3 regions of the Dorea sp. BIOML-A1 genome follow, and region 1 is predicted to be linked to each of the others. Evidence: a T-box and tRNA genes for the amino acid it is inferred to sense, from the RefSeq annotation. Region 1 holds a T-box; the other regions hold tRNA genes.
What was found. The T-box of region 1 lies ahead of proS (proline--tRNA ligase). A T-box ahead of a tRNA ligase gene usually reads a tRNA of that ligase, here a tRNA-Pro.
Positions count from the first base shown of each region.

Region 2: it encodes a tRNA-Pro, which carries the amino acid that the T-box ahead of proS (proline--tRNA ligase) is inferred to sense. The anticodon was not compared.
Region 3: it encodes a tRNA-Pro, which carries the amino acid that the T-box ahead of proS (proline--tRNA ligase) is inferred to sense. The anticodon was not compared.

Region 1 is NZ_WWSA01000023.1:25,626-36,236, reverse strand. Features, by position in the region: gene murC (UDP-N-acetylmuramate--L-alanine ligase) at 106-1,485, opposite strand; gene GT508_RS09885 (glucose-1-phosphate adenylyltransferase) at 1,710-2,984, shown strand; gene glgD (glucose-1-phosphate adenylyltransferase subunit GlgD) at 2,981-4,099, shown strand; gene spoVG (septation regulator SpoVG) at 4,140-4,415, shown strand; gene GT508_RS09870 (RluA family pseudouridine synthase) at 4,544-5,242, opposite strand; T-box leader at 5,421-5,631, shown strand; gene proS (proline--tRNA ligase) at 5,739-7,178, shown strand; gene GT508_RS09860 (CCA tRNA nucleotidyltransferase) at 7,308-8,651, shown strand; gene GT508_RS09855 (CotS family spore coat protein) at 8,725-9,711, shown strand; gene GT508_RS09850 (HU family DNA-binding protein) at 9,898-10,173, shown strand; gene GT508_RS09845 (RNA-binding S4 domain-containing protein) at 10,297-10,536, shown strand.
Region 2 is NZ_WWSA01000024.1:34,430-45,040, reverse strand. Features, by position in the region: gene GT508_RS10145 (MalY/PatB family protein) at 1-522, opposite strand, end outside; gene GT508_RS10140 (C39 family peptidase) at 605-1,507, opposite strand; tRNA gene GT508_RS10135 (tRNA-Pro) at 1,762-1,836, shown strand; tRNA gene GT508_RS10130 (tRNA-Gly) at 1,852-1,922, shown strand; gene GT508_RS10125 (signal peptidase II) at 2,053-2,514, opposite strand; gene GT508_RS10120 (hypothetical protein) at 2,515-2,805, opposite strand; gene GT508_RS10115 (S8 family peptidase) at 2,834-4,432, opposite strand; gene GT508_RS10110 (cytidylate kinase-like family protein) at 4,603-5,604, opposite strand; gene GT508_RS10105 (sodium:proton antiporter) at 5,620-6,978, opposite strand; gene clpX (ATP-dependent Clp protease ATP-binding subunit ClpX) at 7,078-8,523, opposite strand; gene ligA (NAD-dependent DNA ligase LigA) at 8,577-10,520, opposite strand; gene GT508_RS10090 (pseudouridine synthase) at 10,492-10,611, opposite strand, start outside.
Region 3 is NZ_WWSA01000004.1:200,278-210,888, forward strand. Features, by position in the region: gene GT508_RS03155 (hypothetical protein) at 1-1,551, shown strand, start outside; gene GT508_RS03160 (ATP-binding cassette domain-containing protein) at 1,554-2,204, shown strand; tRNA gene GT508_RS03165 (tRNA-Pro) at 2,507-2,580, opposite strand; tRNA gene GT508_RS03170 (tRNA-Gln) at 2,646-2,716, opposite strand; tRNA gene GT508_RS03175 (tRNA-Gln) at 2,851-2,921, opposite strand; gene GT508_RS03180 (MATE family efflux transporter) at 3,015-4,328, opposite strand; gene GT508_RS03185 (MerR family transcriptional regulator) at 4,443-5,243, shown strand; gene GT508_RS03190 (LL-diaminopimelate aminotransferase) at 5,349-6,563, opposite strand; gene dapF (diaminopimelate epimerase) at 6,568-7,416, opposite strand; gene GT508_RS03200 (ANTAR domain-containing response regulator) at 7,480-8,028, opposite strand; gene glnA (type I glutamate--ammonia ligase) at 8,085-9,416, opposite strand; gene GT508_RS03210 (FprA family A-type flavoprotein) at 9,463-10,611, opposite strand, start outside.

The sequences.
Region 1 (10,611 bases):
TTTCATTGTAGACACATTATAGCACCGGGAAGCCGGGGAAAAAAGAAATTTTTGAGCCGAAATCCGACTTTTTTGTGGATAAAATTGTGTGGATAATGTGGATAACTAGCGGTTAAGCAGGTTTTCCCCAATGTTTACAACGTTTCCAGCTCCCATAGTTATCAACACATCCCCTTTCTGGCATCTGTCCAGACAGAAAGATTCAATCTCTTCGAAGCTTGGGAAATAGTAAGCATCGCATCCTTTTTTCTTTAATTCTTCTGCGATCATCTCAGAGGACATGCCCAGAGTATCTGTCTCACGGGCTGCATAGATGTCTGCGAGGATCACATGGTCGGCATGTGTCAGGGCATCTACGAACTCAGGGAATAACGCTTTGGTACGTGTATAAGTATGCGGCTGGAAGATACACCAGACTTCTTTGTGCGGATATTCCTTTGCTGCTGTTAACGTAGCGTTGATCTCTGTCGGATGGTGTGCATAATCATCGATGATCGTAAATCCGTTGACTTCACCTTTGTATTCAAAACGACGGTCAGTGCCGTGGAAGGACTTCAGACCTTCTTTGATCTTGCTGAAAGGAACTCCGAGAAGATCAGCGACTGCGATTGCAGACAATGCATTGGATACATTGTGGTCTCCGTTGACAGATAAGGAGATTCGGTCGATAAATTCCCCGGATTTTATCAGGTCAAAGGAAGCTTCACCCTTCTTGTCGTGGAGAATGTTGGTTGCACTGTAGTCAAGGGAGCTGTCGTTGCCGTAACGGATCACACGGCAGTCAAGGTCTGCAGTGATCTCTTCCAGATCAGGAATGTTATCATTGATGACTAGGGTTCCGTCCTTCGGAAGTAATTTAGCGAAACGATGGAAGGAATTACGGATATCAGCCAGATCCTTGAAGAAATCCAGATGATCTTCGTCAATATTCAGGATCACACCGATCTTCGGGAAGAAATGCAGGAAACTGTTCGTGTATTCGCATGCTTCGGTAACAAAGTATTCAGAGTCGCCCACACGGATATTTCCGCCGATGGCTTTCAGGATTCCGCCTACGGAAATCGTAGGGTCCAATTCTCCGGCGAGGAGAATGTGTGAAAGCATCGAAGTTGTGGTTGTCTTTCCGTGAGTACCTGAGATTGCGATCGGCATATCATAGTTTGTCATCAACTGTCCGAGTAATTCCGCACGGGTCAGCATAGGAAGCTTCTGTCTTACTGCTTCGGCATATTCTTCGTTATCCGGATGGATAGCTGCTGTGTATACAACTACATCAATACCGGGAATGATATTAGAAGCTTTCTGTCCGTAGAATACCTTTGCACCCATCTGCTCAAGGTGATCTGTAAGGGCAGATTCTTTATTATCGGATCCGGAAATAGTGAAGCCTTCTTTTAAAAGAATCTCTGCAAGACCGCTCATGCTGATTCCGCCGATTCCGATAAAGTGTACGTGTATAGGGGTTTCAAAATTAATTTTATACATAATATACCATCCTTTATGTTCATTTTGGTAAAAATATCATCATAAAAACTACATGTTCTTCATATTATTATAAACATATATCAAAAAAAATCCAACCCGTAAGTTTTTGTAATAATTTAACAAAAAGATTGCGGAAATGTTTGAAAAATTGTAAAAATTGTTAGCAACATGGGAGGAAGTATGATATAATAAAAAAAGCAAGACTACTGAGAAGGGGTGATGACATGAGGAAAAAGGAAATGATAGCAATGTTGCTGGCAGGAGGACAAGGCAGCAGACTTGGAGTTCTCACAGCAAAAGTTGCAAAGCCTGCCGTTGCATTTGGTGGTAAGTACCGCATTATTGACTTTCCACTCAGCAACTGCATTAATTCAGGAATCGATACGGTAGGTGTATTGACACAGTACCAGCCATTAAGGTTGAATGCACATATAGGGATTGGTATTCCATGGGATCTTGACAGGAATTACGGAGGCGTAACAGTGCTTCCGCCATATGAGAGAAGTGGAAGCAGTGAATGGTACTCCGGAACTGCGAATGCGATTTATCAGAACCTGGATTATATGGAGCAGTTTGATCCGGATTATGTTCTGATCTTATCGGGAGATCATATTTATAAGATGGATTATGAGGTGATGCTGGATTATCATAAGGCACATAATGCCGATGTAACGATTGCGACAATGCCTGTACCGATGGAAGAGGCGAGCCGTTTTGGAATCGTTATTGCAGACGAGGATGGAAGAATTCAGGAGTTCCAGGAAAAGCCGGCAGAGCCGAAGAGTAACCTGGCATCCATGGGAATTTACATTTTCTCATGGAAAGCGTTGAAGGAAGCGCTTGAGACATTGAAGGACGAGCCTGGATGTGATTTTGGAAAACATATCATTCCGTATTGTCACAATAAAGGCGAGAGATTATTTGCATATGAATATAACGGATATTGGAAAGATGTAGGAACATTGGGATCATATTGGGAGGCCAATATGGAACTGATCGATATTATTCCGGAATTTAATTTGTATGAAGAATTCTGGAAGATATATACCAACAGTGAGATCCTGCCGCCACAGTATATTTCCGCACAGTCTGTGATAGAAAGAAGCATTATCTGTAACGGGGCAGAAGTGTATGGAGAGGTACATAACAGTATTATAGGATCCGGCGTTATTATAGGAGAAGGTTCTGTTATCAAGGATTCTATTATTATGAAAGACGCCAGAATTGGAAAGAATTGCGTGGTAGATAAGGCGATCATTGCTGAAAATTGTGTTGTCGGAGATAATGTTACATTTGGTATCGGAAGCGATGTGCCGAACAAATTAAAACCGGCGATCTATTCCTTTGGACTGGTTGCTGTGGGTGAAAAATCCGTGATACCGGATGGCGTACAGATTGGAAAGAATACTGCTGTCAGTGGCGTAACATCCAAAGAAGATTACCCGGATGGAGTACTGGAAAGTGGCGAAACATTGATAAAGGCAGGTGGACAGGCATGAGAGCAGTTGGAATTATTTTAGCAGGTGGTAACAGCAACAAGATGCGTGAACTGACACATAAGAGAGCAGTAGCGGCGATGCCGATCGCAGGAAGCTACAGAGCAATTGACTTTGCGCTCAGCAATATGTCAAACTCTCATATTCAGAAGGTGGCAGTTCTGACGCAGTACAATGCACGTTCACTGAATGAACATCTGAATTCCTCAAAATGGTGGGATTTCGGAAGAAAACAAGGGGGACTTTATGTATTTACCCCGACGATCACAGCGGAGAACGGATACTGGTATCGCGGAACGGCAGATGCGATATACCAGAATCTGGATTTCTTAAAACGTTGTCATGAACCTTATGTTATTATTACATCAGGTGATGCAGTATATAAGATGGATTATAACAAAGTGCTGGAATATCATATTGCAAAGAAAGCAGATATTACAGTTGTTTGTAAAGAACTTGGTCCGAACGAAGATGCGAGTCGTTTCGGAACAATCAAAATGAATGATTCTATGCGCATTGAAGAATTCGAAGAGAAGCCGATGGTGGCACAGTCACAGATTGTATCAACGGGTATCTATGTAATCAGAAGACGCCAGCTGATCGATCTGATCGAACGTTGCGCAGAAGATGACAGACATGATTTTGTGACCGATATTCTCATCAGGTATAAGAATCTGAAGAAAATCTACGGTTATAAAATAAAAGATTACTGGAGCAACATTTCAACAGTGGATGCATATTATCAGACAAATATGGATTTCCTGAAGCCAGAAGTACGGGAGTATTTCTTCCGGACACAGCCGAGCATCTATTCTAAGGTCAGTGATCTGCCGCCGGCAAAGTATAATCCGGGATCCATGGTTAAGAACAGTCTTGTGGCAAGCGGAAGCATTATTAATGGAACAGTCGAGAATTCGATTCTTTTCAAGAAGACATTCGTGGGGAACAACTGTGTCATTAAGAATTCCATTATTTTGAATGATGTCTATCTCGGAGATAATGTATATATTGAGAATTGCATTGTGGAAAGCAGAGATACGATTCGGGCAAATACACGTTATGTTGGTGAAAATGGTGTGAGAGTAGTCGTAGAAAAAAATGAGAGGTATGCACTTTAAGAGAAAATGGTGCAAAGGCTAGAAGAAAGGGGCTAGAAAAATGCAGATTACAGATGTACGCGTGCGTAAAGTAGCAAAGGAGGGCAAGCTGAAAGCTGTCGTTTCCATTACCATGGATGAGGAATTTGTGGTACATGACATTAAGGTGATTGAAGGAGAAAAGGGACTCTTTATTGCAATGCCTAGCAAGAAAGCTGTGGATGGGGAATATAGAGATATTGCACATCCGATCAATTCAAGAACAAGAGAGCGCATTCAGAATTTCATCCTTGAGAAATATGAAGAAGCACTGGCAGAGGATGCAGCAGAAGCATAGATGGTATATGTATCGGCGAAAAAAGGAGCAGGAATTTCCTGCTCCTTTTTTGAATGTTGTGTGTCAGAACAAGCTGTCAGCAGTTTGTTTAAAAATGTCTTATGACAGTTATTTTTTATCGGTAAAAATTACACAGGATCATTTGCTAACTGAAAATGCATAGTCTTATGTGTAATTGGGTGTTTAAAATCTAGTTTATAAGCACACAGCCGGATTGTCTGCCAGCCCGTGGTGTCAGAAAGTTCCTGATTATATTTGGTATCTCCAACAATCGGACAACCGACAGATGCGAGTTGTACACGGATCTGATGATGGCGGCCGGTATCCAGATGGATTTCCAGCTCAGTTCCGTGGAAAGCAGCAGGTGCGGTAAACAGCCAGTCCGTAACAGGAACTGTATCATAATGCAGCCGTGCAATTTTTGATCCGTTTTCCTTTGCAGAACAGATACGGGAAGTGTTTGTTCTGGCATCTTTGACCATATAATTCTTAAGTGTTCCTTCTTTTGTTGAAGGTGTATTGGCAACAAGTGCCCGGTAATATTTCCCGAATCCCTGATTCTGTAATTGTTTATTCAGATCTTTTGCAGCAGCCGGAGTCTTAGCAAAGACAAGGATTCCGGCGACCGGCTGGTCCAGTCTGTGGATGACGGCAAGGTAAGGCTCAGCTGAGCCGGGGTTCCTGGAACCACTGGATTTCGCCAGATGGTTTTTGATCAGGCTGACCATGTCTGGGTAACGGATACTTTTGCTCTGGGTTGCGATGCCGTGTGGCTTGACACAGACTAAAATGTGCGGGTCTTCATATAATATATTTAAAGTAGCCATATACTTCTCCTTTGTTAAAACAAATGTTATACTTATTAAATCATGGAGGGGAAAAAACTGCAAGAAGTTGGGGAGAAAAGAGGAAAACATAATTGAGCGGGAAAGTACTGGCAGAAGCAGGGATAATATCTTGACAAAACATACCTCATGGATTAAAATAATTGACAATTCAATATTTTTTATGGCGATGAAGGGAATTAGTACATGAGAATCCAGCTGCAGAGAGGATATCATATGGTGTGAGATATCTGCTGTTCATCACATGGAACCGGTCCTGGAGCCACTGTATGAAAGTGCAGCGTGTCAGCCGGCGTTAACGGCCAATGAAGAGAGCTGCGAAAGGGTCGCAGTTAACTAGGGTGGTACCGCCGAGCTTTTCGGTCCCTTTTTCGGGGAGTCGAAAGGCCCGGCGTTTTTTGTGCCAGGTTGCGGAACTCCCGGCAAAAAAATAACGTGGAATAAGGATTCCACCAAAATTGAAAAGGAGAAGAGAAACATGGCAAAGGAAAAATTAGTCAAAAACATTACATCTCGTGACGAAGATTTCGCACAGTGGTACACAGACGTTGTACGTGAAGCAAATCTTTGTGATTATTCAAGCGTAAAAGGATGCATGAACTACTTACCGAATGGTTATGCGATCTGGGAACTGATCCAGTCAGATCTGGATAGACGTTTTAAAGAAACAGGAGTTGAGAATGTATACCTGCCAGTACTGATTCCGGAATCACTTCTGGAAAAAGAAGCTGATCACGTAGAAGGATTCGCACCGGAAGTTGCATGGGTAACACACGGGGGAATGGAAAGACTGCAGGAAAGATTATGTGTACGCCCTACATCAGAGACACTGTTCTGTGACCTCTGGGCTAAAACAGTAAAATCATACAGAGATCTTCCAAAGGTATGGAACCAGTGGAACTCCGTTCTCCGTTGGGAGAAGACAACAAGACCATTCCTTCGTTCAAGAGAATTCTTATGGCAGGAAGGTCACACACTTCATGCAACATATGAAGAAGCTGAAGAAAGAACAATCCAGATGTGGGAAGTTTATAAGGATTGCTATAAAGAGACAATGGCTATCCCATTCGTAGCAGGAAGAAAGGCAGAACACGAGAAATTCGCCGGAGCAGAAGACACATACACGATCGAAGCACTGATGCATGACGGAAAAGCACTTCAGTCTGCGACAAGCCATTTCTTCGGAAACGGATTCCCGGATGCATTCGGAATCAAATATGTAGATAAGAACAACGAACTGCACAGTGCGTATGAGACATCATGGGGATGGTCAACAAGAAGTATCGGAGCTCTGATCATGGTTCACGGTGACGATGACGGACTGGTACTGCCACCACACGTAGCACCGGTTGAATGTAGAATCATCCCAATCGCCCAGCACAAAGAAGGTGTACTTGACAGATCTTATGCACTGCTTGACGAACTGAAAAAAGCAGGATACAGAGTGAAGATCGATGATTCTGATAAGAGTACAGGATGGAAATTCTCTGAGCAGGAGATCCTTGGTATCCCAACACGTATCGAGATCGGACCAAAGGATATCGAGAAGAACCAGGTTGTTGTTGTACGTCGTGATAACCGTGAAAAGATTGTTGTATCTCTCGATGAGATCGCAGTAAAACTGCGCGAGATCTTAGAGCAGGAGCAGCAGGATATGTACAACAGAGCAGAAGAATTCCTGAACAGCCATATCGATACAGCTACTACAATGGATGAAATGGTTGAGAAGTTCAAAGCCAATCGCGGATTCGTAAAAGCATGCTGGTGTGGAGATCCGGAATGTGAGGGCGAAGTAAAATATCAGACAGGCGGAGCTGCAACAAGATGTCTGATCGAAGATGAAGAGTTTATTTCCGATAAATGTATCTATTGCGGAAAACCTGCGAAACACATGGCTTACTGGGGAAAATCATACTAAGAATAAAGAGATTATAAGTAATGGACGGTGGATTTTAGGAATCTACCGTCCATTTTTTATCAACAGCCACCGGCAAAAATATGGTATGATATAGAATGTTGATAACGTGGATAAACGGAGGAAATATTTGTGAATAACTTTAATATAAAATTACCGGATGATGTACAGTTTATCATTCATACCTTACAGTTGCATGGATTTGAAGCATACGCAGTCGGAGGATGTGTCAGAGATTCCATCCTTGGCAGAGAACCGGGCGACTGGGATATTACAACATCAGCAATGCCGGAAGAGACAAAGGCATTATTTGACAAAACATTTGATACGGGAATTGAGCATGGAACGATAACCGTACTTTTGAATCATGAGGGATACGAAGTTACGACGTACAGAATCGATGGAAAATACGAAGACAGCAGACATCCGAAAGAAGTCACATTTACAAGAAATCTGAAAGAAGACCTGCTCAGACGAGACTTTACGATCAATGCTATGGCATACAATGACAAGGATGGGATTGTAGATATCTTTGGAGGAATGCAGGATCTGGAAAAGCATATGATCCATTGCGTGGGAAATGCCAAGGAACGGTTCTCGGAAGATGCACTCCGGATTTTAAGAGGTGTCAGGTTCGCAGCGCAGCTGGGATTTGAGATCGATGAGGAGACGAAAGAAGGAATGAGGCTTCTTGCACCGACACTCGAAAATATCAGTGCGGAGAGGATACAGGTAGAGCTGGTGAAGATGCTGACATCTGACCGGCCAGAACTGATAAGAACTGCCTATGAACTTGGAATTACGAAGATATTTTTGCCGGAATTTGACCGGATGATGGAGACAGAGCAGGAGACACCGCATCATATGTATACCGTCGGGGAACATACCATTCATGCGATGATGAATGTCCGCAATGATAAGATCTTAAGATTGACAATGTTACTGCACGATACAGGAAAACCGGAATACAAAACTATGGATGAAGACGGCGTTGCGCATTTTAAAATGCATGCATTGGGAAGTGAGCGCATTGCGAAAGAAGTACTCCGGAGATTAAAATTCGATAATGATACACTGCATAAAGTTACAAGGCTCGTGCTGAATCATGATTACCGCATGCCGGCCGTGCCGAAGAATGTCAGAAGAGCAATGAATAAGATCGGCGAAGATATTTTCCCATATTATATGGAAGTCAGAAGAGCAGATGTTTTGGCGCAAAGTGAGTACCGGAGGGCAGAAAAATTAAAAAATCTGGATGAAGTAGAACAGACATATGCAGAGATTATAGAAAAAGGGCAGTGTGTATCGTTAAAAGAATTAGCTGTGACCGGCAGAGATCTGATCCGGGCAGGAATGAAGCCGGGAAAAGAGATCGGGGAAAAGTTAAACGAATTATTGAACCTTGTGATCGAGAATCCGGAAATGAATACGAAAGAGACCCTGTTGAATTATATTTCCACGGATAAAGAAGTATAACAGCAGTGAATATTTTTTATATTTCCCACATACATTTAAAAAGAATATCAAGTGTAAAGTGCGGGGAATATAAATGCAGGAATTTGAACAAAAAATACTGGAACAATATGATATAGAAGTAAACAGCACCCGTAAAGTCAGAGGTGCTGTTTTATGCGAAACGAACAAAGGGGTATTCCTTTTGAAGGAAGTTACAACATCCGAAAAAAGAATCCCTGCGTTATGCGAACTTTATACATGGCTTTATGAACAAGGAGAGCATCAGATCGATTATATGATAGCGAACCGGAACGGTGAATATATCTCTTCGTTGGATAATGGTGACCGGTATATGCTGAAAAAATGGTATGCAGGCCGTGAATGCGACATAAAAAAGACCAGGGAAATATTAGAAGCGGCCGGGAATCTGGCGAAATTACATACTGTTATGAGGCATGAACTGGAGTATGGGATTACAGAAGGGATTAAGACCGGTGAAAAATACAGACGGCATAACCGGGAGTTAAAAAAAGTACGGCAGTTTGTCAGAAAAGCTGTCCCGAAAGGGGAATTTGAATTTGCATTTTTGCAACAGTTTGAACTGATGTATCAGTGGGCAGAAGCTGCGGTGTGTGAACTGGAACAGTCGGATTATGAACAATTGTATCAGGAAGAGATGAACCGTTCCGGTATGACGCACGGAGAGTATAATTACCATAATATCATCATGACAAGAGAAGGAATCGCGACAATGAATTTTGAAAAATTCCATCGGGATATCCAGGTAGAGGATCTGTACTATTTTCTCAGAAAAGTAATGGAGAAAAGCGGGTGGAAGCTCCGGCTCGGAGATGGCATGCTGAATGCGTATTCTGCAATCCACCCACTTACCAGAAGCGAAACAGAATATTTGAAAATCCGTCTGATTTATCCGGAAAAGTTCTGGAAAATTGCAAATTCATACTATTGCATGAATAAAGCGTGGATATCGGTAAAAAATACAGAGAAACTAAAGACTGCAATAAAGCAGACAGAAGAGAAAAAAATGTTTTTAAAAGAGCTGTTTGGATTTGAACTCTGAGGGCACCTGAAAATGCCGGAAAACCTTGAAAATACAGGGAAAACAGGGGATTTACCTTGACATTCCGTATGAAAACAGGTATAACAGTACATAAAGGCATGTCATATGACGGGGTATGGACAGTGACTTTGTATAAAAAGAATCGAAATTGTGAATTCTAAATGTAAATAAGAGGAGGATATATCCATGAACAAAACAGAACTGATCGCAGCAATCGCTGACCAGGCAGAATTATCAAAGAAAGATTCCGAGAAAGCTTTAAAAGCATTCGTTGATGTTGTAACAGATGAATTAAAGAAAGAGCATAAAGTACAGGTTGTTGGATTTGGTACTTTTGAAGTAAGCATGAGAGCTGAGAGAGAAGGAAGAAATCCTCAGACAGGCGAGACTATGAAGATTGCAGCTTGCAAAGCACCAAAGTTCAAAGCTGGTAAAGCATTAAAAGATGCTATCAACGAGTAGTCTGAATTTGTAATATTTATCCGAAAGGATTTATGCCGGAGAGTGTCCTGATACTCTTCGGTTTTTTAGCATTATGCGTTCGAAAGAACCGGCTGACAGTAAAGTATACAGGAGAACAGATAGATGAGATTAGACAAATTTTTAAAAGTATCCAGATTGATCAAACGCCGGACGGTTGCGAATGAAGCCTGCGATGCCGGCCGTGTACTGGTAAATGATAAACCGGCCAAGGCGTCTGTAAAAGTAAAACAAGGAGATATCATAGAGATCCAGTTCGGAACAAGAACCGTAAAAGTAGAAGTTCTTGATATTAAAGATACAACGAAAAAAGAAGAGGCAGGAGACCTTTTCAAATATTTATAAACCTTATTAATGGCCGGTGAAAAAGCGGCGGGGATCATCACAACCTTTCTTGCATAATTATGTGAAAAGTCATAA
Region 2 (10,611 bases), on a different contig from region 1:
ATGGATGTTGTTGGCTTTTAATTTTGCATCCATATCTTCATAGTCCATGCGCCAGATTCCCTTTTCGTCCTTTTTCAGAGGGCTATGTACGATCTTATATCCGTTCTCCGTGATACATTTCGTAAATCCGATATAGGTCGGACTATGGAGAAGTACCGCATCTCCCGGTGCCGCAAATGCTGTCAGTGCCGAGATCACCCCGCCTAATACTCCATTTTCATATCCGATATACTCCGGCATCAGACCTTCTACATTATTACGGATCTTGTGCCAGCGGATGATCGAATCATAATACTCTTCCACCGGGCTGAAGTATCCATATGCCGGGTGTGCCGCTCTGTCCATAATTGCTTTCGGGATCGTCGGAACAGTCTCAAAATTCATATCAGCTACCCACATCGGGATTACATCGAATCCGTCTTTTGGCGGCTCAGGTGCAAATCCCGGATTCTTTCCCAATCCATCCACTGCAATCGCATCTTTGCCATGTCTGTCTATTATTTTTGTAAAATCATATCTCATATCCTGTTCTCCTTTTTCATAAAATCCAAGACTTTTCCACATCATGCTTCTGTTCTTTCAGAACTTTTCCACATTGAGCATCTTATTTTTTTGAAAATGTCCACATTGCCTTGATCTGATCTTTGATATTGGCAAATGTCCATGCCGTATTCGTATTCTTAATGCTGAACGGATCATTTACCGTTACAGTGCCATTCTCATAGCCGGTCAGAACAATAAAGTGACCGATCTGCGTAAAGTCTCCCGGTCCCATACTGCATATGACCGGATGTCCCTGTGCCAGTTCTGCGCTTACCTGTTCTTCTGAAAGCATACCTCCTACGCTGTTTAGATTCCAGTTCGCACCTGCTTCATCCATGAACCTCCAGTAAGTATTATTTTCCTCATCCACATAACCGTGTTCGGTTCCATATGCTGCTACCTTTGCCGGAGTAATGGATGCATCCTGATTCAGTCCTGCTGCTACCATTGCCATACAGGTCGGTCCGCATCCACTGGTCGCTACGATCCCCGTTCCATACGGTGCATATCCCCAGCGTTCATCCCATTGTAAAAGTTCCGGAATTTCTCCATTTGAAAGATCTTCCTCTATCGTATCTGCATAAGGCTTGTCCTTTTTCTTCTCATAATCTGCTACAAAATCTACCGTCTCTGCATTCTTGTCCAACAGTTCGATCACACTCTGTGGTACTCCCTGCTCCTCTGCCTGGCTGCGGACACGCTCTAACTTCTGTTCGGCTGCTTCCGTTGTTTTAGCTTTTTTTTCTTTCTGTTTTTTTGCCTTCTCGGCTTTTAATAATTCTTCCTGTTTCTTCTCTTCTGCACGCTCCTGATGAAGATAATAGCCAGTAAAAGCAGCAGTTATCACTGCTGCTATCACACCTGCTATTGCTATATATATATAAATCCGATTTCTTTTTGCACCATTTGAAAGAGAAGTCTTGTTTTCTGTTTGCTGTTCTTCTGTATGATTCATCACTTTCATCTGTCAATTCAGTCCTCTTTTTTGAAAATCTTCAAAATCTTCTGCATCATCTGTTCGAAAGAATTTTTCGACATCGCTCTTAATTATACAACAGCGTGTCTGCAGATACAACTTAACTTTTTCTAAAAATTCTTCTAAAAATTCTTTTGCTGAATAGATACCGATCCCATTTATTTATCTTTTTTCAATTTCTGCTTGCATTTTATCTCCATTCATGATATGATACATCTTGTCTTAAGGACACAACATAATATCGGGGTGTGGCTCAGCTTGGCTAGAGCGCCTGGTTTGGGACCAGGAGGTCGCAGGTTCGAATCCTGTCACCCCGATTTATAATATATTTTGCGGGTGTAGTTCAATGGTAGAACACCAGCCTTCCAAGCTGGATACGTGGGTTCGATTCCCATCACCCGCTTTTTCATGCCTGATTTTAATTTCATTCTCATATAAAGGTGTAAATAAAAAAAACACTATATTCTATCCGAAAGAAGATGGAGTATAGTGTTTTCCTTTTTCCGATATTCTATTTTCTGTCATATTTCCTGTTATCGTTTTCCGATTCTTCTCATCCACATCAGGACAGATCCTATCAGGATATAGACATCTGCCAGATTCGCTGTTACATCACCTAATATCTTATGTTCAGATCTTATACCAATGTAATCTACGACTTTACCTCTGACGATCCGGTCATAAGTATTGCTGATGGCTCCTGCACTCAGCAATGTCAACGCTGTCTTATTCACCTTATGACCTTCCCGGAATGATTCTGCCAATGTCAGCATCAGGATCACTGCCGTCGTTATCACAGACGCTTTCTTTACCTTATCCGGTTCGCAATCCATGGAATTAAATGCAAAGCCTTTGTTGTATACTTTTCTGATCAGGACTTTTGTCCCGCAAAAGTTTTTTTCCTCTTTCTCACTTACATTTTCTTCTATGTACTGTTTTACAGCCATATCCAGACCAAACAGTGTTCCAATCGCACCCGGTATGCTTGTGTGCATCTATATCTCTCCCTGGATCTTCACAATCTCTTCTTCCTGCTTTTCAATCTCTTCCTCGCGTTTTTCGATTTCTTCACAGAGCGTTACGTAATCCATGTCGGATACTTCCCCACTCTGGAACTTCTCATATACCATACGACCGATATCTGCAAGATCTCTTTCATTTGCTCTCTTTAAAGTTCGTACATTACTTTTGATCTTCTGAATCTCCAGTGTATCTCCTGTCTTCTTAGTGATGTCACTCGCAACATCTGAAACTCTTCTGCTGAATTCTTCAAAAAAATCTGCCATCTGTATCCTCTCCTTATCTCGTTCTTCTTTACAGCCGTCTTAAAATATCCAGTGAATGATACAGGTTCATCGTTCCATATCCCCACTGTGTATTTGGATATTCTATCGCCGGAAGCTTCTGCGCCCCCATCACGATCACATTCCTTACCTGACTGGCTGATGCTCCACCCGCTCCCGGCTGATCACTGATCCACTTCATGATCAGTGCACAGCCACCTGCCGCAATTGCTGTTGCTGCACTTGAACCGGTGCGTTCTTTGAATCCTCCGCCCGGTACCGCACCGGTAACCGCTACTCCCGGTGCAGCATAATCCGGTTTGATTCTTTCATCTCTAGTATACCCTCTGCCCGAATTAATATCAACCGTATTCTCCTGACTGTTATAATAAGACACCGTCATCGTATGCTCCCCTCCTGCCGGTTCTGTAAATGTGGTATCCGGATTCGATTCCAGAAAATATACTTCTCCATCCAGAAACTCTTTCATGGGCAGCCACATATGAAACTCCCCCTTCGGCTGCATCACAGGCTTTACTTCTATTTTCCAGATTCCCGGTACTGCTTTCTGCAGCCGGATAAACACCAGCTGTGCATCGCTATTCTCCTGCAGAAGTCTGTACTCCACCGTAACAGCCGTCCGTTCAAAAGCAAATACAAAATCAAACAGATATCCCAGACGTACCGGAATCTGCCCGGTACGTTCTCCGGAAGGTGATGTGATCGACACTGTCACAATGTTCGGAAGGGTACTCCATAACTCCGTCACAAAACCTTTCACCCCTTCCCCTACCCTGATCTCCGCTGTCCGTATATTCTGTGCCTCCGTAAATGTTCCGTAATAATGATGTCTCTGCGCTGCCTCATTCCCGGTTCCCGTTACTACACAGCGGTTTCTCAGCAATGCATAGCCATCCAGAACTCCTGCAAGCAAAGAGTCACCATTATGCCCTCCGAAACTGGTTCCGATCGCCATACAGATCACAAGCGGCATCTCCCGTCTGCGGGCCAGTTCATTCAGATACCGAAGTCCGGCCAGGATATCATTTTCCTGATAACAGTGTGCATCTTCTGCAACCCCAAAAAATTCTTTCAGATATTTTTTTGCCGGCTTAAGCTTTACCATCGCGATCACCGCCTCCGGGGCAGCCCCAAGAAACTGTCCACTGCTTTCTGCACTTCCGGCAGCCACACTTGCAACAAATGTTCCATGCCCATCTGTATCTTCCGAAGAGATCAGTTCTTGCGGACTTTCCGAATGCAGAGCCGCATTGATTCTTTCTTCGGTATACTCTGTTCCATACAGAAAGCCCTCCGGCGGATCCCCATCCTGAATTGTCTGATCCCAGATCCCCGCAATTCTTGTTGTCCCGTCAAGATTACAGAATACCGGATGGGTATAATCGATCCCCGTATCCAGGAAACCGATCATAATCCCCTCTCCCATAAGCTGCAGCGTCGGATAATTCTGCAGCGTAATAATTCCGGCTGCATCTAACGGCTGCATATCCAGAAGTGTATAGCACTTGGGGATCGCGCCGTACCAGTACTGCCGCAAGGATAAGGGAAGTAACATCCGGCTGTCTAACGACACACTTTTATATCCGAAATCCAGCTCCTGGATACACATCTTTTCCGTATCCACTCCTTCTAACTCATCTTCCCTGTATGGCGAGATAATAAAATCCCAGTAATCTTCCGATAATATCTTTTCTTTACATCTGTCTTCCAATGAAAAAAAGCCTTTCATATACATTTGTTTTATGTATATGAAAGACTTCGTGTCATTCATTAATATTTTTATGCATTTGTATGCTGGTTCAGCATACGCTCGATGATCTCCACAGATTCTTCGATACCATAACTTGCACTGTTAAAACAGATATCATAGTTCACAGCATCTCCCCACTTCTGGCCGGTATAGAAATTGTAATATTTCGAATGCTGACGGTCAATCTTCTTCAAAAGGCGTTCTGCTTTTTTATGATCCAGATTATTGACTTCCATGACTCTGTGTACACGCTGTTCAAAAGGAGCTGTAATAAAGATACTGATATGTGGAATATGATTATTTGCCAGTATCACATCCGCACATCGTCCCATAACAATGAAATCTTCTTCTTTTGCCTTCTTACATATCAGATCACTCTGATTAAAGAAGATTGCATCTTCTTTTGTCAGACCATGATAACGGTCAAAATCTTTCAGACGTTCTTTCAACGTCCGTCCGGATCCCTGGTACTTATTCTCAATCTCATTTGTTCCCAGATCTGCCACATCTACAACCGAATCTTTCTCCGCGTCCAGACGTCTCAATACTTCATTGAATATCTCTGCATCGTAATAGTTGATCCTGAGTGCATCCGCCAGTGCAAATCCAATATCGTTACCCGCACTTCCATGTGTTCTTCCGATACAGATGATCAGATGATCATCCTTTGAAAACTTCTGACGCAGGTTCGATGTATTTAGCTTTGCCCTGTTTTCATCCAGAATCTCAACTTTTCCAAAACCTGCCGGCAGTTCTGCGATTTCTTTTAATATCTCATCATATTTTCTCATCAGTCTGGATCGGTCTTCATCCTTACGGATCGTACGTGCCATGTTACTGATCAGCGCAAGCTCACTTCTGAGCAGATGCCCCTGTGGCTTTGTACGCATCAGCTTCACAAGACTTTCTACACAAGTACGTTTGTCTCCCGTAAAGGTACGGCCAAGAGAAGAACCTACACATTCATAGACTTCTCCGTCCAGATCATAGATCCGTTCCGCTATGTCATAGTATTTATTCTTATTTTCCATGTTCCGCACCTCCCCTTACAAAAAGAATACCAGCATATCGATAATAAATACCGGTATCAGACATGTCAGTGACCATACCATATATCCGAAGAACGATGGCATACGCACACCATTTTCATCTGACATAGATTTTACCATGAAGTTCGGCGCATTTCCGATATAGGTATTTGCTCCCATAAATACAGCTCCACAGGAGATTGCCTCCAGCATCTTAACAGGAACCGAACCAAGTGTCGTCACAACACCGCTCTTGAACCCAAGTGCTCCCGCCGTTGTAAGGAATACCAGATACGTTGGTGTATTATCCAGAAAACTTGACAGTGCTCCGGTTGCCCAGAACATTTCAAATGGTTTATTGATACCAAGTTCCGCACCATTTGCCTTCAGAATCATCAATGCAGGCTGCATCGTGATAAAGATTCCGATGAACAGAACCGCAACTTCCTGAATTGCCCCCCAGGTAAAATGGTTACGGATACGTACTTCTTCTTTTGTCGTTTTAAATGATAAAAATGCTGCCAGAAGGATGATCACGATCTCGATCACAGACGGGAATCCAAGCGTCACTTCTCCAAGGATATGGATTCCTTTTACCGTTCCGTCCGCATTCTGGAATGCAGACATACCAGGAAGCATTCCACTTAAGATTACAGCTCCGACAATCATTGCAACATATATCAGATTATGAAGTCCTACAATTCTAACGTGTGTTCCGGGCTCTCTAATATCTGGTTTTCTACCTTCCGCAATATCTTTTCTGTAAGCTCTTCTATCCAGAAAATAGAATAACATCAGCAAAATGATCATGTTAAAGATCAGTATATGAAACAGCTTCAGGCTCCAGAAAAACGGAACGCCACGCATGAATCCCATCATAAGCGGCGGATCTCCGATCGGTGTCAGACATCCTCCCATATTAGAGATCAGGAAGATAAAAAAGATCATAATGTGACTCTTTCTTTTTCTCCACGAATTCATCTTAATAAACGGACGTACCAGAAGCATACTTGATCCGGTCGTTCCGATCACGCTGGAAAGCAGTGTTCCCAGAACAAACAATGCCGTATTGATCCTCGGTGATCCGGCAAACTCACCGTCAATTGTAATGTTACCTGCTACACAGAACAGACCGAACAATAAAATGATAAATGTCAGATAATCATTTACCACACATTCCAAAACCGTCTCTCCCATTGTAAACATTCCGTACTTTGCAGCAAACGGAACAATAAACAGTACCGACCAGAACGCAACTGCAAGCGGCTGATGCTTTTCCCACCAGTCCGGCTTGATCAGAGGCATAACGGCAATACTGAGCAACAGCCCTGCAAAGGGTATGCAGAGCCAAACTGGAATAGCTGATAATTCCTCCATTCCTTTCTCCTCCATTCTTCCTCAAGTAAAGTCTTATGTGTCATTGCATAATGAAAGCTGTCATTGACAACTCTCTTAGCATTCTATATGTAAAATGTATTATTGAAGCCTTGGTACTTCCTGACCTCTCAACATTATTACCGGTCCTCCGGTTCCCTCAATATATTCTTTTGTGATAACAACCTCTCCAATATTGTCATCCTTCGGGATTTCATACATGATATCTAACATGAATTCTTCGATGATCGCACGAAGCGCCCTCGCTCCGGTATCTTTCTTCATTGCTTTTTTTGCAATCGCATGAAGTGCGCCGTCATCGAATTCCAATTTTACTTCGTCTAATGCAAGCAGTTTCTGATATTGCTTCAAAATTGCATTCTTAGGCTCTTTTAATATCTCCACCAGCATATCTTCACTCATACCCTGTAAGGTAAATACAATCGGCAGACGTCCCAGGAACTCCGGTATCATACCGAATACACGCAAATCCTCTGTTGCGACCTTTTTAAGAATCTCTTTGTCGTTATTGTATTTATCTCTCAGATCCGCTCCGAATCCGATCGCTGCCTGTTTGGTCAGACGTTCTTTGATAATTCCTTCCAGATCCGGGAATGCACCTCCACAGATGAACAGAATGTTCCTCGTATTCACTGTTGTAAGCGGAACCATTGCATTCTTGCTCGTTGCCCCGACAGGAACTTCCACATCACTTCCTTCCAGAAGTTTCAGCATTCCCTGCTGTACAGACTCACCGCTCACATCACGCTGACTGGAGTTTTTCTTCTTTGCGATCTTGTCGATCTCATCAATAAAAATAATTCCCTGTTCTGCCTTTTCGACATCATTATCTGCTGCCGCAAGCAGTTTGGATACAACGCTTTCGATATCATCACCGATGTACCCTGCCTCTGTAAGAGATGTTGCATCCGTAATTGCAAGCGGAACATCCAGAATCCTTGCCAGTGTCTTTACCAGATACGTCTTACCGGAACCTGTCGGCCCGATCATCAGCATGTTGGATTTCTCAATCTCAATGTCATCCATCGAATCCGTTGCCACACGCTTATAATGATTATATACTGCAACCGACATCACTTTCTTTGCATATTCCTGTCCTACCACATACTCGTCCAGTTTTGCTTTGATCTTGTGCGGAGCCGGAAGATTCCGGATATCTACTAACGGCTTGTATTCTTCGCCTTCTTTTTTCTTCTTGATCTTCTGCTGTTTTGGAATACTCTGCTCCATATCAGACATGTTGAATACCTGTACTCCCGGAATATTCATCAGCTGACTGTAATCGATCGGTCCGTTCGACATTGCATCAAAGCTCTTCTGCATGCAGTCATTGCAGACACAAATGTGGTTCGGAAGTTCGATCATCTTCCCTGCGACACTCTCCGGACGTCTGCATATAAAACATACTTTTTCATACTCATCATCATTTTGTTTCTTATCATCCGAATCTGACGTCTTCTTTGTTGTTTCTACTTCGACGTCTTCTACTTTTTCGATTTCCTGATTGTTATCGTCCTGATTGGTCATTATTCTCTCCTTCTTACTTTTTGTCGTATCTTTCACTCTGTTTTATCCTGGTTCTATGATTCTTCCTGGTTCACCAGTTCCAGAAATGTCTCTTCGGAAATAATCGGGATCCCCAGTTCATTTGCTTTCTTATTTTTGGAAGATGTGCTGGTTACATCATTGTTGATCAAGTAATTCGTTTTGGACGTTACCGATCCTGTCACCTTTCCTCCCAGACTTTCAATCAATTCCTTCACTTCACCGCGGTTTGCAAAATGTGTTACGCTTCCGGTGATCACAAAATTGACACCTTCAAAAATCTGTTTTTTTGTTGATGTCTCTTCCGGGATTGTCAACTCTTCTAAAAGCTTTCTGAAATTCTCCACATGCTTTGCATCTGAAAAATATCCGGTGAATGCCTTTGCCAGAACTTCTCCCACGCCCTGGATCTCATTTAATTCTTCTTCTGTAACCATCAAAAGGGCTTCTACATCATATTTCAACTCTCTGCAGATAACCTTTGCATTGGCAAGTCCGATCCCTGCGATTCCCAGTGAATAGACGACTCTTGGCAGCGTGGTTGTTCTTGCTTTTTCCACACTTTCGATCAGTTTCCTGTACGATTTTTCTCCAAATCCTTCCATTCCCTGAATCTCGTCTTTGTAGCGGTCCAGATGGAAGATATCGGCAAATGTATGGATATATCCTTTGGAAATGAATTTTTCCAGTGTTGCTTCCGACAATCCTTCTATATTAAGTGCATCTCTGCTTACGAATAATGCAAATGCCTTCACATGCTTTGCCTGGCATTCCGGATTCATACAGTATAATGCTTTCGCATTTCCTACCTGTCTGATCTTCGTCTCCCCCTGACAGACCGGACATCTTTCCGGAATATCTTTCACACCGCTTCTTGTCAGATTCTCTGCAATCTGCGGAATGATCATATTTGCCTTATAAACTTCGATCTTATCTCCGATGCCAAGTTCCAGTTCTTTCATAATGCTGATATTGTGAACACTTGCACGGCTGACCGTCGTTCCTTCCAACTCCACCGGATCAAAGATTGCAACCGGATTGATCAGTCCTGTCCTTGACGGACTCCATTCGATTTCACGCAGAATCGTTTCCCTGATCTCATCCTGCCATTTGAATGCGTAAGAATCTCTCGGGAATTTTGCTGTTCTTCCCAACGATCTTCCATACGCTATATCATCATATGATAGCACAAGTCCGTCAGAAGGAAAATCATTTTTACTAATCTCTGACGAAAATTTAGCAACTTCATCTTCTACTGTATCTCTGGTCACCATATGATATTCTACCGTCGTAAATCCCTGTGCTTTCAGCCATTCCATCTGACAAGCTCTGGAATTCTGAAAATCAACTCCATCTGCCTGCACTAACGTGAATGCATAAAACATAACATTTCTCTTTGCCGTGATCTGGTTATTGAGCTGTCTGACTGAACCACTGCATAAGTTTCTTGGATTTTTATATTTTGCATCTACATCTTCAATCTCTTCATTGATCTTCTCGAAGTCATGATATCCGATCACCGCTTCTCCTCTTAAGATCAATTCCCCCCGGTAAGCGATCTGCACCGGTACATTCTTGAATACCTTCGCATTGTTTGTAACCACTTCTCCGACTTCTCCGTTACCACGTGTGACCGCTTTATAAAGCTTTCCGTCACGATAAGTCAGCACGATCGTCAATCCGTCCATCTTCCAGGACATCAATACTTTCTGACTGCCAACGAAGTTCTTAAGCTCTTCTACTTCTTTCGTCTTATCCAGTGAGAGCATCGGGCTTTCATGCCTTTCTTTTGGGAGTTCACTGACAACTTCATATCCGACATTTACCGTCGGACTGTTCGACAATGTAATTCCCAGTTCTTTTTCCAGATCCTGCAGTTCATCATACAATCTGTCATATTCGTAGTTGCTCATGATCTCCTGCGCATCCTGATAATAAGATCTGGATGCTTTATTCAGAAGTTCTACTAATTCCAACATTCTCTCGTTCTTTGACTGTCCCATATAATTCCTTTAACTCCTGTTCTGTTAATTCTCTTACCTGTCCCGGTTTCAGATCTCCAAGTTCCAC
Region 3 (10,611 bases), on a different contig from region 1:
CAACTGTCCGTCGCAATAAATAACTTTGAAAATGACGCTATTCCGTATAGTATGGTATTAGAATTGAATCTTCTGAATTTTGTAATCTTATTTATTGTACTTCAAATCATATACTGTATTTATACGTCTTATAGTTTGAAAAAAATAGGTATTAAAAAAAGCATGGGCTTTTCTACTATACATATTTTAAAGGAGCAAATTACCAGTGTAATAAAATATTTTGCTGTAATATGTTTAGTATTACTGTTCTTGCTAAATTTATATTACGCATTAACAAACAGATATGATTTTTCTTATTTAGCAACAAGTGTACTGTTCTTTATTGGTGTTTTAGCTATAAATATACTTTGTGTTTTAATTACAAGTATTTTAATTAAGTTTGTTTCTTTAGAGGCAATGATAAAAAATAAGACTTTAAATAGCGGCACAAATATTGTAGTTCAGGCTATAAAAATAATTTTTTCGGTAATAATCGCTATCACTATTATTTCATTGCTGAATCAGGGGAACTCATTTAGACAAAGCCAACAAGCTGTTTTAGATTATAAGTATCTGGACGGATATTATACCGCTAATGGTTTTAATTCATCGGAGTATGATTATGCGTTAGCAAACACAGACATATTAGAAAAATATTCTGAACAAACATTAGAGATGTATAATCATAACCATTCACTACTATGTGATTTTAGGACAGACGGTGGTTTGCAGACATCACGCCCCTATTATGAACAACAGCTTGTTATTGCAAATAGAAATTATCTGAATGAATTTTCAAATATCCAGCTCAGTGGAAAACCATTGGGAGAAGATATATTTAGTGAACCAACAGTATTAGTTCCACATAAATATAAGAATGATGAAAATTCTATTAGCGAATATATTAAGCAAGAATATTTCCGATTGATGAATTACAATCAATTTTATGGAATACCGGGAGAAGAAAAAACTATTGATAAATTTAATGTTGTTTATATAGACGATGATTCTACGATAAAAGTCAATACAGAAAATGGTTTTTCGGATATGGCTAATCCTGTTATCATTGTTGATACGGGCAATTTTGCAGGACTTTACTATTTGGATTCTTTAAATACAAGGTGTTTATTTTTTCAAATGGAGTCAAGAGAAGATTTTTCTTCTTTGTTATCAGAATATGATTTAGAGCAATTAGTTACAGCTGGAACATTACTTACACCTTATTTAATGCAACTTGAAAATGTGACATTCGTTCTTAAAACACTCACTATGTTTACGATTGTCTTTATAGTGTCTTTACTGTTTATTTTGTATATTTCAAATTATGTGGACATTTTTGTAAATCGAAAGAGATATGCGGCAAAAGAGATTTTAGGATTCTCTCATTTTAGGACACTGAAAAATCGGTATATTTTTTGGGGAATCGAAATAATTATATCAGGCGTATTAACTGCTATAAATTATTATTTTGCTTGCCTTTTTGCGATTATACTTATTGACTACATATTCTGCGAATTGCTTTATAGAATTTATATCTCAAACGCTTTATATGAGATTGAAAAGGGGGCATAAGTATGTCATTGATTACATTAAAGAACGTCAAAAAAGAATATGGGAAAAATCAGGTTCTATTTGAAAATTTATCTTTAGAAATAGAAAAAGGCGAATTTGTGGGGCTTGTAGGGAAAAGCGGGGCAGGTAAAACGACACTTTTAAATATAATAGGATTGATTACTGATATATCCGAGGGAACAATCACTATTGATAGTCATAAAAATTTGTCCATGAACGGTAAAAATGCTATGATTTTGAGAAGATATACAATAGGCTATCTATTTCAAAATTATGGACTAATAGAAGATGAAAGCGTGTTGTGGAATTTAAAATTAGCTCTTGAATATAAAAAAGTAAAAAAAGAAGAAAAACTGAAACTAATCAATAAGTATTTAAAGCAATTTGAGCTAAGTGACATGCTTAACAAAAAAGTATATCAGTTAAGCGGTGGAGAGCAACAGCGAATTGCAATTATTAAATTGATTTTGCAAGGAAGTCAGATTATATTAGCTGATGAACCAACTTCTGGACTTGATAAAGAGAACGAATTGATAGTGATGAAACTTTTGAAAGAATTAAATGAAAAGGGCATTACTATAATCATGGTCACTCACAACATGAATTTGTGCGATTGTTTTTCCAGAGTTATAAATGTAGAAAACTTTAGATAGTTTGTTAAAGGGAGATACGCGGTTTTATTATACGTGCAATCTCCCTTTATATTTCGTCATATCAAGACTCATATTCAATTATGGTAAATTCGTGGTAAAACACTTATTTTTTCAAGTGATGAACAGCCCTTAAATGCTGTATTTATGCGGATAATCGGATTTTCTATATCAAGTTTGGCATAATAATGAGAACAAAAAAGAGGAATCCCGGATCAATATAATCTTCGGAATTCCTCTTTTTTATGCCGGTTTCCTATTATATAAAAAAATACAGTACCCATATCAGATACTGTATCATTCAATCGGAGTGACGTGATTCGAACACGCGACCTCTACGTCCCGAACGTAGCGCTCTACCAAGCTGAGCCACACTCCGATATATACAATTTTTAAAAGTAACCGGACACCTTCTAAAAAGTATCCGGCGCCCCTGCCAAGGAACTACGGATAGAGGACTCGAACCTCTACTAACAGAGTCAGAGTCTGCTGTGCTGCCATTACACCAATCCGCATCAGTGTGATGTTCTGCATTGTTCAGCGAACAAATATTATTATACCAATTTTTTCAAAAAAGTCAATAGGTATTTTTGATTTTTTTCTATAACGAAAAACCGGATACTTCTTAATGAAGTACCCGGCATCATAACTACGGATAGAGGACTCGAACCTCTACTAACAGAGTCAGAGTCTGCTGTGCTGCCATTACACCAATCCGCATCAATAAGACTTTTCTCTGCTGTCCTTAAGTTGTCCAGCGAATATTAATTATACTCGTTTGCAGAGAAAAGTCAATAGATATTTTTAAAAAAATTATTTTTTTCTGTACCACTGATATAACCCGGCTGATAACACCAGACAGCAGCTCTCCGCGATCAGCGGTGCCCACCAGATAGCTTCTCCTCCAAACACAGCTGTCAGAAATACCAGACTGATCACCAGTGCGATCAGACTTCTGGTAAGTGAGATCAGCGTTGCAAATCCAGCCTTTTCCACAGAGGTAAAATATCCTCCCAGAACCACATTGAGTCCCGCAAGCAGAAATGACAGGATAAAGATGCGGAGCACCCGCACCGAATATATACTCAGAGATGCTTCACTCTCTTTTAAGAACAATCCCACAATACTTTCTGCTCCAACATAACATATGACTACAGCCGCCACGGAACCTGCCGCAGCTGCCACCATTCCATACTTCAGAAGCTTCTTATATTTTTCCGATTCGTTTTTTCCATAGTAGTAACTGATCAGTGGCTGGGTTCCCTGCGCAATGCCTGCCATGGACATGACAACGATCGTATTCACATATGAGATGATCGTATAACTTACCAATGCATATTCTCCTATATATTTCAGGATTGCCTGGTTAAAAAAGAAGATGATAATCCCGCTTGAGAATTCTGTTATCCCGGAAGACATGCCGTTACGGATCTGCCTCCCGATTTCCGATGGCATCAGATGGAACTTCGAGAATCTTATTGTTCCTTTCGGTCCCAGAAAATGCCACAGATACAAGAGGATCACTGCTGCCTGCGAGATCCCGGTAGCAAATGCCGCACCCCAGACGCCTTTATGCAGCACCATGACCAGAATATAATCCAGGATACAGTTCAGCACAGCCCCGGATGTCACATAGATTGTCGCAAGCTTTGGATAGCCATCTGTCTTGATCAGCGTCTCAAATGAATAAGATAGGATATATACTACAGAAAATGGTGCGATCGTTCCAATATATGTTCTCGCATATGGAAGAATATGATCCGTTGCTCCAAGGAATCTTGCAAATGGATCCAGAAATATCATAACCAGTATTGTAATCAACACCGACAGAATACATAATAAGACCACATTCTGCGTAAAGACTTCGTTCGCCTTCTGTCTTTCCCCCTGTCCTAGAAAGATTGCCACAATCGTCGAATTTCCGACTGCAAACAGGATGGAGACAGAAAACAGTCCTGTTGTAAACGGCATGGAGATATTCACCGCTGTCAGTGCCACTTCCGATACCCCTCTTGCCACAAAGATACCATCTACCATGGTATAAAGCGAGAATACCCACTGGGCGATAATTGACGGGATGATAAAACGCAAAAAATCACTCTTCAAAGACTTTCCTTCGAGTCTCATATTAAAACCTCATTTCTTTTACCTGTTTTTCTTTCATTCATAGTCTAAACCCTGGTATAATACTAAGGTCAAGTATTATGTATCAACAGAATTTTGTTTTCAACAGGTGAATATATGAAACAGTTTTTTAAGATCAACGAAATATCCAAACTATACAACATCGGACCGGATTCTCTCCGCTATTATGAGAAGCTGGGACTTCTGGCTCCAAAACGCGGAAAAAATAATTACCGGCTCTATACGCTTGATGATCTGTGGCGTCTGAATATCATACGTGATCTGAGACGTCTGGGATTTCCTATGGAAAAAATCCGGGAATACATGGACAATCGAAGCGTTGAGAACACGCGTAAGCTGCTCACAGAAGAACTGGATGTCATCCATCAGCAGATTCAGGAATTAAACCGTCTTCAGAAAAATGTAGAAGAACGGCTTCTGACATTATCCGGTGCGGAAGACCAGGCACTGCTTAAAATCCGTCTGCAGACGTTTCCCGACCGTTATTGCCATACCTTGCATATTCCCTACCACACAGACGAAGAAATGGATCTTCTGGTAAAACAGTTGTTGAATAAAAATACAGAAAATCTTTATATTATCAGCAACCATAACATCGGATCTTTTCTTCCGTTAGAAGAAATAAAGAAAGGACAGTATGAAAATTATTCTGGAGTGTTTATCATTGATAATTCGGGAGAGTATTGTCTCCGCGGCGGTACTTATCTTACCTTCACCTATGCAGGTGATTACCGTCAGAACACCACTTATATTCCGGAACTTCTCAACTATGCAGATGGTCATGGTCTTGTTCCTGATGGACCTATTCTGGAACTGATCTGGGTAGACAATCATCAATCAGCAGATATCCGCGAACATATTACAGAACTTCAGATAAGAGTATATCCAAAATCCTGACCACATCTCTCTGCATTTGTTGTGGCGCCATCTGCGGAACACATAACGTTAAAAAAACCGGTATCCCGTACTTTTTTCAGCATAGGAATACCGGCCGTTTTTTTATTACATCTTCTTAATTCTCTCAATCGCTGCAACTGTACTCTCATAGGTTCCAAATGCAGTCAGGCGGAAATATCCTTCTCCGCTTGGTCCGAATCCTGATCCAGGAGTACCTACTACATTAGCCTTATCAAGCAGATAATCGAAGAAATCCCATGATGTCATTCCCTTTGGTGTCTCAAGCCAGATATATGGTGCATTGACACCGCCTGATACATTGTATCCGGCATCTTTGAGTCCTTCTTTGATTACTTTGGCATTGTTCATGTAATAAGCAACCTGTGCACTCAACTGTTCTTTTCCCGCATCAGAGTATACGGCCTCTCCTGCTTTCTGGATGATATAAGAAGTTCCATTGAACTTTGTTCCGTGACGTCTTGCCCACAGAGAATGTAACATCACATCTCCTGACTTGATATCTTTTGGAATTACTGTTGCACTCAGACGTACTCCTGTAAATCCAGCATTCTTAGAAAAACTTCTGATCTCGATCGCACATGTTCTTGCGCCCTCGCACTCATAGATAGAATGCGGCACTTCTTTTTCTGAAATATATGCTTCGTAAGCAGCATCATAGATGATCACTGCGCCTGTTTTATTTGCATAATCAACCCATGTCTGAAGCTGTTCTTTTGTTACCGTAGATCCTGTTGGGTTGTTCGGGAAACACAGATAAATGATGTCCGGTGTCTCTTTTGGAAGCTCCGGTGCAAAGTTCGTCTCTTTTGTACAAGGCATATAGATGACATTGCTCCATGTTCCTGCTGCAGCATCATATGTACCTGTACGTCCTGCCATAACGTTTGTATCTACATAAACCGGATATACTGGGTCGCACACAGCGATCTTGCTGTCTTTCGAGAAAATCTCCTGAATATTACCGCAGTCTTCTTTTGCCCCGTCGGAAATGAAGATCTCATCCGCTTTGATGTCGCATCCTTTTGCCTGATAATCATTCTTCGCCATTGCGCTTCTTAAGAACTCATATCCAAGATCCGGTGCATATCCATGAAATGTCTCTGCATGTGCCATCTCATCAACTGCCCCGTGAAGAGCCTCAACAATTGCAGGTGCCAGAGGCTGTGTTACATCGCCGATACTCAGCTTAATGATCTCGGCTTCCGGATGTGCTGCCTGATATTCACGCTGTTTTCTTGCTACTGTTGAGAACAGATAGCTTCCTGGTAACTTCAAATAATCCTGGTTTACTTTAAACATCTTCTTACTCCTTTATCTCTGTAATGTCTATCACGCCGTCGAATACAACTGTTGCAGGTCCTGTCATAAATACACGATCCTTTTCTCTGTCCCATTCGATCTGCAAGTCTCCACCTAATAATTTTACCGTAACTTGTGTATCTGTCAAGTTATTTAATATACTGGAGACAGCTACGGCACATGCTCCGGTTCCACATGCAAGGGTTTCACCCGAGCCGCGTTCCCACACACGCATCTCTACCGTCTGTCTGTCGATACAGTGCACAAACTCTGTATTGATACGCTTCGGAAATCTTTCATGATTCTCGAACTTTGGTCCGATTTTTTCCAGATCCAGTCCCTTTACATCATCCACATAGATAACTGCATGCGGATTTCCCATAGATACTCCTGTCATATGGTACTCTTTCCCATCCACCTCAATTGGTTCGTCGATCACCTGTTCCCGCTCTGATATGATTGGAATCAGATCAGCTTCGAGTTCCGGTTTTCCCATGTCTACTTTTACCAGTGACACTTTCCCGTCTTCCACGGTAAGATCCAGATATTTTATTCCTCCAAGTGTTTCCACGGAAATCTGTGTCTTATCGGTCAGCCCGTAATCATAGACATATTTCGCCACACAACGGATTCCGTTGCCGCACATCTCGCCTCGGGAACCATCTGCATTGTACATCTCCATCTCGAAATCAGCTGTTTTTGACGGATTGATCATAATCAGTCCGTCAGAACCAATACCGAAATGTCTGTCACTGACGAATCTTGCCACCGCCGGCGGATTGTCAATCTTTTCTTCAAAACAGTTGACGTAGACATAATCATTGCCAAGTCCATGCATCTTTGTAAATTTCATTTGTTCTTTCTTCCTGCCTTTCCTGCATCCGTTTTCTCTATAATATGTTTACTCTTTCATCCCTTACTCTGCCATAATGCTCAGTACCATCTCTGCTGTCTCTACCATATTCGTTCCACTGTCCATACTGCTCTTCTGAAGATAGCGGTGTGCTTCTCCTTCAGACATATTATTACGTTCCATCAGGAGTTCCTTTGCTCTGCGGATCGTCTCTTGCTGCTTTGGATCACGATTCTTTGATTCTTTCTTCCGTTTTTTTCGTTTTCTGTCCATGGACTGAAGCATCATGTTCATGGTATTCATAAGGTCGTATACCTTGATTGGGGTAGAAAGCCCTACAATTCCTTCTACATCCCCGCTGCTCCATTTATCCTGCGATGCGATCAGGAGCATTTCAAACGAATCCGGTAAATATTCCCGCAGCTGTGTATACATCATATCTTTCATGCGGTAACCGCAGACCACGACCCCGTTATCCACGGTATCTGCATAGTGCATAGCCTGTGCACCGGTGGAACACACGCCAATTACATCCATACCGCCCCTGGCAAGCAGATTTCTGATATTTGTTGCATTATCTTTATTCGGGAATACAACAATAATCCCTGTCACTCTGCCACCTCCTGTCAGATACTCTTTTGCGCGTTTCTGTTAAGTGCAAAATCGTATTACAGTAAGTGCAGATATTTTTCAAGCTCCCAGTCTGTAATCTGGATTCTATACTCATAATACTCTCTGGTCTTTGCTTCGATGTATTTTCTGGAAAGATCTTCCCCTAATATCTCCTGGATAAAGGTATCCTTCTGGAATTCTATTGCTGCCTCTCTCAGACTTCCCGGCATTTTCTCAATTCCAAAGATCTTACGTTCTTCATCCGTCATCTCATATACGTTGCGGTTGACTGCTTTCGGAGGCATCAAGCCCTGTTTGATCCCGTCAAGACCCGCCGCAAGACATACCGCCAACGCCAAATAAGGATTCGCTGAAGGATCCGGATTACGAAGTTCTACTCTTGTATACTCTCCGCGGCTTCCCGGAATCCGGATCAGTGGTGTACGGTTCTTTGCAGACCATGCGATGTATACCGGTGCCTCATATCCCGGAATCAGACGTTTGTAGGAATTGATACTTGGATTCGTGATAAATGTCAGCGCTTTCATATGTTTCATGATTCCGCCGATAAAGCAATATGCTTCTTTACTGAGTCCATACTCATCCTTCGCATCCTGAAATACATTGATTCCATCCCTGCTGATCGACATATTCAGATGCATGCCGGAACCATTGATACCGAACTTCGGCTTTGGCATAAATGTCGCATGTAATCCATGGCGCTTGGCAATCGTCTTTACAACCAGCTTGAATGTCATAATATTATCTGCAGTTGTCAGCGCCTCATCATAACGGAAATCTATTTCGTGCTGTGCCGGTGCCGCCTCGTGATGTGAAGATTCGATCTCGAATCCCATATCCTCCAGCGTCAGAACCATATCACGTCTTGCATTCTCGCCCAGATCTAAAGGCCCAAGGTCAAAGTATCCGGCACTTTCATGAGAAAGCGTAGTCGGAAGTCCGTCGTCATCTGTATGGAATAAAAAGAACTCCAGCTCCGGTCCCACATTGAATTCATACCCCATCTCTTTTGCTTCGGCCATGACCTTTTTCAGAATATATCTCGGATCACTTTCATATGGCGTTCCATCCGGTTTATAGACATCACAGATCAGTCTTGCAACCTTTCCCTGCTGCGGTCTCCACGGAAATATCTCAAATGTATTCAGATTCGGATACAGATACATATCCGACTCTTCCACTCTTGCAAATCCTTCAATAGATGAACCGTCAAACATAATTTCATTATTCAGGGCTTTGTCTAACTGACTTGTGGTAATTGCAATGTTTTTCATGGTTCCGAAAATGTCTGTAAACTGCAGACGGATAAATCCTACATCCTCTTCTTCTACCATTCTTAATATATCTTCTCTTGTATAATTATTCATTCTACTGACCTCCACTCGATATACATCTTTTATGTGTCATGACTTCTTACATTGCATCAATAATCTGCTGTGCAAATGCATCCAGGTTTTCTTCCTGATCTGCTTTTAATGTCGATTTAACAGATAACTTCTGATCGAGTACTGTCATATTTTTCATCTCTTCTAACTGTTTTACAATCTGCTTCCCTGCTGTAGCAGCCCAGGTTCCGTTATCCATAACCGCAACTGTTCTGTTCTGCACCGCCAGTGCTTTCATATGTGCAAGCAGATTTTCAATCGGTGGGTAGATACCTCCATTGTATGTCGGGCATGCAATTACCAAATGGCTTACCCGGAAGATTTCTGCGATCAGTTCCGACACATCTGTTTTTGATGCATCGTAAACTGCAATATTTTTCACGCCTTTTGCACCAAGCTTTGCTGCCAGCGCATCAGCTGCCTGCTCTGTATTGCCGTAAATCGAGCCATAGATAATGGCAACTGCCTGCTCTTCCGGCTCATACTTACTCCACTTGTCATGTTTCTCGATAAAGTAATTCAGATTGCTTCTCCATACCGGTCCATGAAGCGAACAAATCATCTGGATATCCAGACCAGCTGCTTTCTTCAGAAGTGTCTGTACCTGCATACCGTATTTTCCGACGATATTGGTAAAATATCTTCTTGCATCATCGATCCAGTCTTTTTCAAAGTCCACGTCATCATTGAACAGGTTACCGTTCAGAGCCCCGAATGTTCCGAATGCATCCGCAGAAAACAGTATCTTCTCCGAAGCTTCGTAAGAGACCATAACCTCCGGCCAGTGTACCATCGGTGCCATTACAAAATGAAGTGTATGGCTTCCAAGTTCCAGTGTATCTCCTTCTTTTACTACAATCTTCCTGTCTTCCAGATCTACATCGAAAAACTGTCCGATCATCTGCATGGTCTTCGCATTTCCGACTACTTTTACTTCCGGATATAATTCCAGGATTCTCTGGATATTGGCACAGTGATCTGGTTCCATGTGCTGTACAACCAGATAATCTAAGCTTTCTCCGTTTAATGCATAAGCCACATTTTCGATAAACTGCTTGGATGCAGATGCATCTACAGTATCCATCAGAGTATTCTTCTCATCTTTAATTAGATAAGCATTATAAGATACCCCTCTCGGAATCGGAAATAAATTCTCGAATAAATTTAATCTTCTGTC